One region of the Brevibacillus sp. NPDC058079 genome, then DNA from elsewhere that is predicted to be linked to it. Evidence: riboswitches for the same ligand, from Rfam matches in the RefSeq annotation. Region 1 holds a riboswitch; the other holds the start of a gene.
The links. A riboswitch is a leader RNA that binds a small molecule or an ion and turns the genes downstream of it on or off. The one in region 1 is predicted to bind thiamine pyrophosphate.
Positions count from the first base shown of each region.

Region 2: linked by a shared signal. The riboswitch ahead of thiC (phosphomethylpyrimidine synthase ThiC) and the one ahead of thiS (sulfur carrier protein ThiS) in region 1 are both predicted to bind thiamine pyrophosphate.

Region 1 is NZ_JBHVSO010000001.1:1,144,142-1,148,355, forward strand. Features, by position in the region: gene tenA (thiaminase II) at 1-12, opposite strand, end outside; gene ACFVS2_RS05170 (acetylornithine deacetylase) at 20-1,315, opposite strand; gene ACFVS2_RS05175 (thiazole synthase) at 1,308-2,081, opposite strand; gene thiS (sulfur carrier protein ThiS) at 2,087-2,290, opposite strand; TPP riboswitch at 2,490-2,600, opposite strand; gene kapB (kinase-associated lipoprotein KapB) at 2,642-3,025, opposite strand; gene ACFVS2_RS05190 (alanyl-tRNA editing protein) at 3,059-4,214, opposite strand, start outside.
Region 2 is NZ_JBHVSO010000002.1:201,738-205,951, forward strand. Features, by position in the region: gene ku (non-homologous end joining protein Ku) at 1-239, shown strand, start outside; gene ACFVS2_RS07575 (cation diffusion facilitator family transporter) at 298-1,179, opposite strand; TPP riboswitch at 1,430-1,542, shown strand; gene thiC (phosphomethylpyrimidine synthase ThiC) at 1,692-3,446, shown strand; gene ACFVS2_RS07585 (hypothetical protein) at 3,462-3,632, shown strand; gene ACFVS2_RS07590 (DUF1904 family protein) at 3,681-4,010, opposite strand.

The DNA.
Region 1 (4,214 bases):
AAAGGTTGTCATGCGATACTCACTCCTTCGCTTCCTTTGGGGTATTGCACCAGGTGGCAATAAATCGGGCCATGATCTGGGCAAAATGTACAAGCTGGTCAGGATCAATCGATTCATCTACGGCATGTGCATGCGTTAACTCACCTGGTCCAAATAGTACAGCCGGAATGCCTCCATGCGCAAACCAGCCTGCATCGGTCACCGTAGGCGACATATTAACGATAGGCGCTTGATGCATGTGACTTTCATATGCGGATTGCAGCGTTGCCAACCCCGGATGTTTCGTATCCAACTCCAGTGAAGGGAAGATTTCACCGCGCTCCTCAATCATCGAGCGTCCACCCCACCGGAATGTTGGAGGATTGTCTCTCAGCCAAAGATCAGCTGCAGCTGCACGCCCGACGTGATCCTCGATCTCTCGAATAATCTCTTCGTGGGATTCGTTCGGATAAAAATGAACGGTAATCCATAGAGCGCAACGGTCTGCGATGAACGCAGCGTGACGACCTCCCTCGATGACTGCGGGATTGATCGTATTACTGCCTGCCGGGAAGCCTGGGTAGGACTTCATGACAGCCCAGTCCCGCTCCAGCTCCTGTAGTGCGGTGATCACCTTCGTCATTTTTTCAATGGCAGAAGCTCCCCGAACGCGTCCGCCTGCATGAATCGTCTGTGCGCGCATTCCATCATGCAGCGTCGTCGGACTCTCAATCGTGATCCAGCCTGTAATGACCCCACCCTGCCCTTGCATTTGGAGATTGCTCGTATCCACTACAACGGCGTAGTCAGCCTGATAGCCACGCTCAATAGCGACCAATGTCCCCGCTTCACCTGCTTCTTCTCCGATGACGGATTGAAAGAGCAGATCACCTTGGAGCTCGATTCCGTGTTCGCGCAGTATTTGGATCGCAAACAAGCTCGCTGCGAGTCCACCTTTCATATCAGCAACACCACGGCCGTACAAGCGCCCATCCTTGCCATGTGTCAGAGCAAAAGGTGGATAGATCCACCCCGTGTCATCTCCGACTTCAGCCACATCGATATGCCCGTTGACAATCAAGCTGTTTGCCTGTGAAGAGGCACTCCCTGATAACCGACCGACGATATTGTCGTCTCCTGGATATACCGTCCAGCGATCGACCTCGAATCCCATCGCTTGCAGTCTGTTGGCAATTACTCCTTGTGCGGCATCGCTGTTTCGCGCGGGAGGACTCACAGTCGGATGAGAAACGAGCTCTGCCAATAAAGTGAATAGCTCTTCTTTGCGGCTGGCAATCGATTCTACCGCTTCTGTCAGTCGATCCACGCTACTCAATCATCCCTTCAGTCGGGCTGCTTGCTGACGCGTAACGTTTTTTCGCGATACGGCCTGCCAGGAAGCCTTTGCGACCTGCTTCTACTCCGAGCTTCATCGCTTCTGCCATCAGGACAGGATTGTCAGCGAGTGCGACTGCTGTATTCAACAAGACACCGTCAGCACCCAGCTCCATCGCTTTCGCGCAGTCCGCTGGCGAGCCAATTCCTGCATCCACGATTATCGGTACTTTGGCATCCTCGATAATAAAGCGGAGGTTGTTTTCGTTGACAATCCCTTGTCCGGAACCAATTGGTGACGCACCTGGCATAACCGCATGCACGCCAACCTCTTGCAAATGTCTAGCAAGGATCGGGTCGTCATTGGTGTAGGTCAGTACGATAAAGCCTTCTTCTACCAAGATTTTCGAAGCCTCGAGCGTGCCAATCGGGTCAGGGAGAAGTGTTTTCGGGTCTCCAATGACTTCGACCTTGATCATGTCACACAGGCCAGATGCTTTAGCTAAACGGGCAATGCGCACTGCTTCTTCTGCTGTATAGGCACCTGCTGTATTTGGTAACAGGGTGAATTTTTTCAAATCGAGTTGTTCCAAAAAGTTCGGTTCTTGCGGATTTTCCAAATTCAAGCGACGAATCGCAAATGTCAAAATTTCTGCTTCCGACACCTCTACTGCTTTCCCTTGTGTATCCAAGTCAGCGAATTTACCTGTCCCGAGAAGCAAACGGGAGCGAAACTCGTAAGGTCCAATTTTCAATGTATCCATCATCATGATCATCCTCCTCCGACAAAATGAACGATTTCTATGCGATCTCCGTCTGCAATCGGTGTTTGTTCGTACGCTGAGCGGTCAATAATTTCACCATTTCGCTCTACGACGACAATCTTCTCTTGCAGGGAATAAGAAGCGAGCAAGGCCCGCACTGTCGTGATCTCTTCCGCCAACTCTACTTTTTTCCCATTCAGCTGAACAATCATTGATTACCTCCTTCTTCTGGAAAAAAAACGGCTTCTCCCACCTGCCTGAGTCGATTCAGACAAACAGAAGAAGCCGTATACCCATCCCATCTCACGGGACGAATGGCATAAAAAAACCATCCGCCTCGGATGGTTGAGTGTGGTCTTATCATGCATGCACGCAAACAAGCATAGTTCCGCTCGGATGCGACACGTGATACTGATTCCAAATACCTCTTCCTCCGCTGGCATGACCCAGGTCAGGTTCAACGGTCAGTAACACACTCGTTACAATCTCAGCCAACGTTGCTTGGCTCCCGTTTGGTAGTAAAGCTATGCAATTGTCGTACATTCGAGTACTACAGTACCACTCTATTTCGTGTTTGTAAAGGCTTCCTTGTGCATCTTTTCCAGCTCAACGAGACAACGCTCTGCCCAAGCTGCCATTTTCGCAAGCTTTTCCATTTCTCTCTCCATCGCCTGGCGCACAGATTCCTTGTAGTCTGGAATCGCGCCATTATAGCGAATGACACCTTGGACAGGCGTCATGAATTTTTCCATGTAAGAGAGTGCTGGACGCTGGTGAAACAGCGGCACCTCTACTTCGTAGGAAGAATGCAAATCGCCTTGAGTGGGGTATTTGGTAACTGCCAACACTTTTACCAGCAGCTTCGAATCGTGGATTTCCAATACTTCTGTAATATATTCACCCGTTCGCTGCGTAACGCGAACGATATCTCCCGGATTCCAGTTCATCGCGGATTCCTCCTTTTATTAAATCGAGTTCATCTACATTAGTAAGGCTTCCAGCAGTTTGCGAGCATGCAGCAATACTTCTTCCGCATCCACTACTGACTGACCGCCACCCTGTGCCATGGCAGGATTTCCCCCACCTTTTCCGTTTATGACCGGCAAAGTTTCTTTCAACACTTGATTGATGGCTACGTTGACTTCTTGCCCACGAGCAAACACGACTTGCATTTTGTCCTCGGTAGTAGCAGCCAATAGGCAAATCGCATCTGGCGCCAGAGCAGTAGCCAGCTGTGCGAACTGTTGAAGCTGTTGAATGGTTTTGTCTGTGAAGGTACGCATAATGAGGCGAGAATGACCGAGTTGGCTAGCAGCAGATAGTTGTTGATTGACTTCCACTTCTACGAGCTGCTTATCCACTTCTGCCAATTTTGCCTTCAAGGCGTCGCGTTCAACAAGGAGGCGTTCCGTCTGTGCGATCAGTTCCCCTTCATTGGTAGCGAGCAGTTTCGCCGTATCTCGAACGACAGCTTGCTTTTGGTTATAGTCCCGCAAAGCTCGCCAGCCACAGATGAATTCCAGACGAATGTTTCCGCGATGTCGCTCCCAGCCCAAGATCTTGATCATCCCGACTTCGCCCGTACGCGCTGGATGAGTTCCTCCGCATGGGTTGTAATCAAAATCAGGTATCATCACGACGCGAATATTTTCAGTAACGGTCGGCTGTTTTTTCAAGGGCAGCGTTGCCAACTCCTCGTCATCAACGAACCGCGCAATGATGGGGTGGTTTTCCAGAACAATCTGATTCGCTCGCTTTTCTACCTTCTCCCATACATCTGCTGTCAACTCATCCAGTCGTACATCAATGGTGACACGCTCTTTGCCCAAGTGAAAGGCAACGGTTTCCGCTTGCACGACTTCCAGGAAGGACGCAGATAAAATGTGTTGGCCAGCATGCTGCTGCATGTGGTCGAAGCGGCGATCCCAATCGATGTGACCCGTTACTTCCGCTATGCTTTCGGACAAGGGAGCTTCCAGTCGGTGACGAATTTCGCCATCTACCTCTTCCACGTCTACCACACGAATTTCTTCCAATACGCCCAGATCGGAAGGCTGTCCGCCTCCAGTAGGGTAAAAGGCCGTTTGGTTCAGTACCACGTAAGGTGTTCCATCTTGCTCGGCACCAGTCCTCGTC
Region 2 (4,214 bases), on a different contig from region 1:
CCAATGTCATTGATCTCATGCAGGCCCTAAAAGAAAGCTTGGAGTCTACAGCCGGTCAAGCCGCAGTCCCCATCAAAATCGAGCCTGAACCGACTCCGTCAAAGCCTGCGCGAAAACGCACCACTGCTGCCTCCTCGTCCGAAAAAGAACAGGCATCGCAAAAGGAGACCGCAGCTAGTCCGAAAAAGACTACGTCTACAACCAAAACACTACGCAAAAAGAAGGCTACCCCTGTTTAATTGCACCTAAAAAAACCTGCCCACTATGGACAGGTTTTTTGCATGCACATCATGAAATCTAGTTTGGAACCATCTTCCTGCATGGTTCAATATGGATATGAACGGCGTTAATGCGGTGAATCTTGCGCATCTGTTCTTCAATTTTCTCTGTGATGGTGTGGCTCTCCACCACATTCAGACCTGGATCTACATGGATCACAACATCCACCAGCACGCTGCTGCCATGGTAGCGGGCTTTGATGTCACTGATATCCTTAACTCCCGAAATCGAGGAAATAGTAGCCCGCAGGTCCGCAAGCTCACTTTCGTCAAAGCCATCTGTCAAACGGTGAGTTGCTTCCCTGAAAATGTCCCAAGCAGTCTTCAAGATGATGAGACCAACAACAAAAGCAGCTAAAGGATCAAGCCAGTGCAATTGAAATTGTGCGCCAGCTACCCCGATAAACGTCCCAATACTGACGAATGCGTCTGAACGGTTGTCAGCGGCCGCTGCATTTAGTGCTTGGCTGTTTGTTTTAATGGCGAGCTTTTTATTATAGCGATAGACGAAAAGCATAATGACTGCAGTCGCAAGTGCTGTCCACCCTGCCAACAGGTCAGGAGCCGCATGCTTTGGGTCCAATAAGGATGGTACGGCATTCGTAACGACTTGAACTCCGACAAATAGCATAATAAATGATGCGACAAGTGCTGAAATCGTCTCCGCCCGAAAATGACCATACGGGTGATCTTTATCAGGTGGTTTCCTTGCAATACGAAGCCCGATCAAAACAGCAATTGATGCGACGACATCCGTTGAGTTGTTAAGACCGTCGGCCATTAAAGCTTCCGACGCGGTGACATACGCAACTCCTATTTTTAATACAGAGCAGAATATGTAGGCGAAAATACTTACCCACGCTCCACGTTCTCCTTGTTTTAGATCCGAATAGACATCCATACCTCATCACCTCAAAAATACTTCTCCAATCTGCTTCAACAACGAGAAAAATCAAAGCGCTGGAAGCAGTTGCTTTTTTTTCGAACTTCATCGTAACAGATAGGATTCATGTGGGTCTACAGAAACAGTTTTAGTCCGATTCATGAGAATAGGGGGAAGGAAAATGTGTTGCACACCCGCAATTTTTTCACTGGAAAATTTTCCTTGAAATTAAATGGACTTCCCGTTATCCTATTCTTGCAATCCAAAATAAAAAAAGCACGGGAGCTTGGAAATCACCAGGCTGAGAGGATGGTACTGTGCCATCGACCGTTGAACCTGAACTGGGTAATGCCAGCGGAGGAATGTCATATACGACACGAAAAGATACGTGTATCTTTAGGATACCCGTTTCTTCTCTACTCTCGCGTTGGCGTCGCATGTTGTTTATGCGGCGCTTTTTCGTGGGATGTTTCTTTCGCCTCCCTAAACGGTTCTCGCTTTCGTGCAACCAAAACAAGGAGGTTTTTCTTATGTCATTGGTGTCATCTTTTCCAGGCAGTCGCAAAGTATACGAAACAGGTAGTCGCGCGGACATCCGTGTCCCGATGCGCGAGATTTCCCTTCATCCTACCGAAGGATTGTCTGGCTCCACACCCAATCCCCCTCTTCGCGTGTACGATACGAGTGGCGAGTATACCGCAACGGGTTACGTTCCTGACATTGAAGCAGGACTGCCCTCCATCCGCCACAAGTGGATCGATGAGCGAAATGATGCGGAAACGTATGTCGGTCGCGAACCACAACTAGTTGACGACGGCATCCGAAACGAAGAAAAGGCAGCCACCCTCCCTACTTTCCCTCGAGAGGGCTACGAACCAAAACGGGCAAAGCCAGGGAAAAATGTTACCCAGCTTCATTATGCCCGAAAAAATATCATCACACCTGAAATGGAATACGTTTCCATTCGCGAGGGTGTCTCCCCTGAATTTGTGAGGGCAGAAATCGCCGCTGGACGTGCGATCCTCCCTTCTAACGTCAATCATCCTGAAAGCGAGCCGATGATCATTGGCCGCAACTTTCATGTCAAAATCAATGCCAACATCGGAACGTCAGCTGTCAGCTCTTCGATGGAAGAAGAAGTTGAAAAAATGATTTGGTCGGTCCGTTGGGGTGCCGACACCATTATGGACCTCTCCACGGGAAAACATATCCACACCACACGGGAGTGGATTATCCGCAACAGTCCCGTTCCAGTCGGTACCGTCCCGATTTATCAAGCACTTGAAAAAGTAAATGGGAAAGCCGAGGATTTGACATGGGAGGTTTACCGAGACACCTTGATTGAGCAAGCAGAACAAGGCGTTGATTACTTCACGATTCATGCTGGTGTTCTATTGCGCTACATTCCTATGACAGCTAACCGTGTTACCGGTATCGTCTCTCGCGGTGGATCGATTTTGGCCGCATGGTGCCTGGCCCATCATGAGGAAAACTTCTTGTATACGCATTTCGCTGAAATTTGCGAAATTCTGAAGGCCTATGACATTTGTGTATCTCTCGGAGATGGACTACGTCCTGGCTCTATCGCGGATGCGAATGACGAGGCGCAGTTCGCAGAGCTTGAAACATTGGGAGAACTCACAAAAATTGCGTGGGAACACGACGTACAAGTCATGATTGAAGGCCCTGGTCACGTCCCGATGCATCTCATTCGCGAAAATATGGATAAACAGTTATCTATTTGCCATGAGGCTCCTTTTTACACACTTGGGCCACTCACGACAGACATCGCTCCCGGCTATGATCACATTACTTCAGCGATTGGCGCCGCCATGATTGGATGGTTCGGAACAGCGATGCTCTGCTACGTAACGCCCAAGGAGCACCTCGGCCTACCCAACAAAGAAGATGTCCGCAACGGTTTAAACGCATACAAAATCGCAGCGCATGCCGCTGATCTCGCAAAAGGACATCCGCGGGCAAAACAACGAGACGACGCCTTATCCAAAGCTCGTTTTGATTTTCGCTGGAACGATCAATTCAATTTGTCTTTGGACCCAGAGCGCGCCCGTGAATATCACGACGAAACATTGCCAGCAGAAGCCGCCAAATCCGCTCATTTTTGTTCCATGTGCGGACCTAAATTTTGCAGCATGAAAATATCGCACGACATTCGTCACATCGCCAATGAACAAGGGGCTGCCCAAGATCCCACCATTCTTGCAGGGATGCAGGATAAATCCCGTGAGTTCCGCGAACAAGGAAGCCGTTTGTACCAGTCGTAATGAAGGGGGATGCCTATGGAGGAAGCCAGTCGTTTACGAGAAGAGATCATTCGATTAGAGGCTGAGCTAGAGCAATCTAAACAACAATTGCGGCTGATTCAACAGGACTGCAGCCACGTCTATATCGAAACTCCACTTACGCGAACATGCTCCAAGTGCCTGCAAACCGAAAGCCTCTACTATTAATAGAAAAAGGTCGAAATCCCGTTTGAGGATCTCGACCTTTTTTCTTGCTTATTTCGTCATTCCGACTTGCAACGGAAGTCCTTCTTTATAATAGAGAGAAGGCGATAGCAGAATGAAGAAAATATGGACATGTAGAAAGCCTTGCTTCTTCAAAATGCCGTGTATGGCACTAGCAATCGCGTCATGTTGCTTTTGTTCACGCGGAAACATCATGATCTCTACAGACAAAGGACTGTTCGTCAATTGATCTACCTGAAGCAGCTCCAATTTCACCTTTTCCTGAGCGACCTCAGCAATTTTGGAAAACTCTTCTATAAGAATCTGAGAAATGGGCTCTATGTCTTGCTTCGCAAAGCCTTTAAACCGAAGAAACGGCAAGTCAATTCCTTCTTTCGTAAATAAGTTCGCACAGTCATTATAAACAAGTCTCTAATTATATATCAATGAAAAAAGGATTAAAGAAAGTGAACAACAAACATTCCCAACCCGAGCGAGACACAAAGAGGGCCATATCAGAGAGTAGCTTCCTTCCCATGAGGTGTGGTGGACGTACCACGGAAGGAGGAAGCAACTCAACCAGAT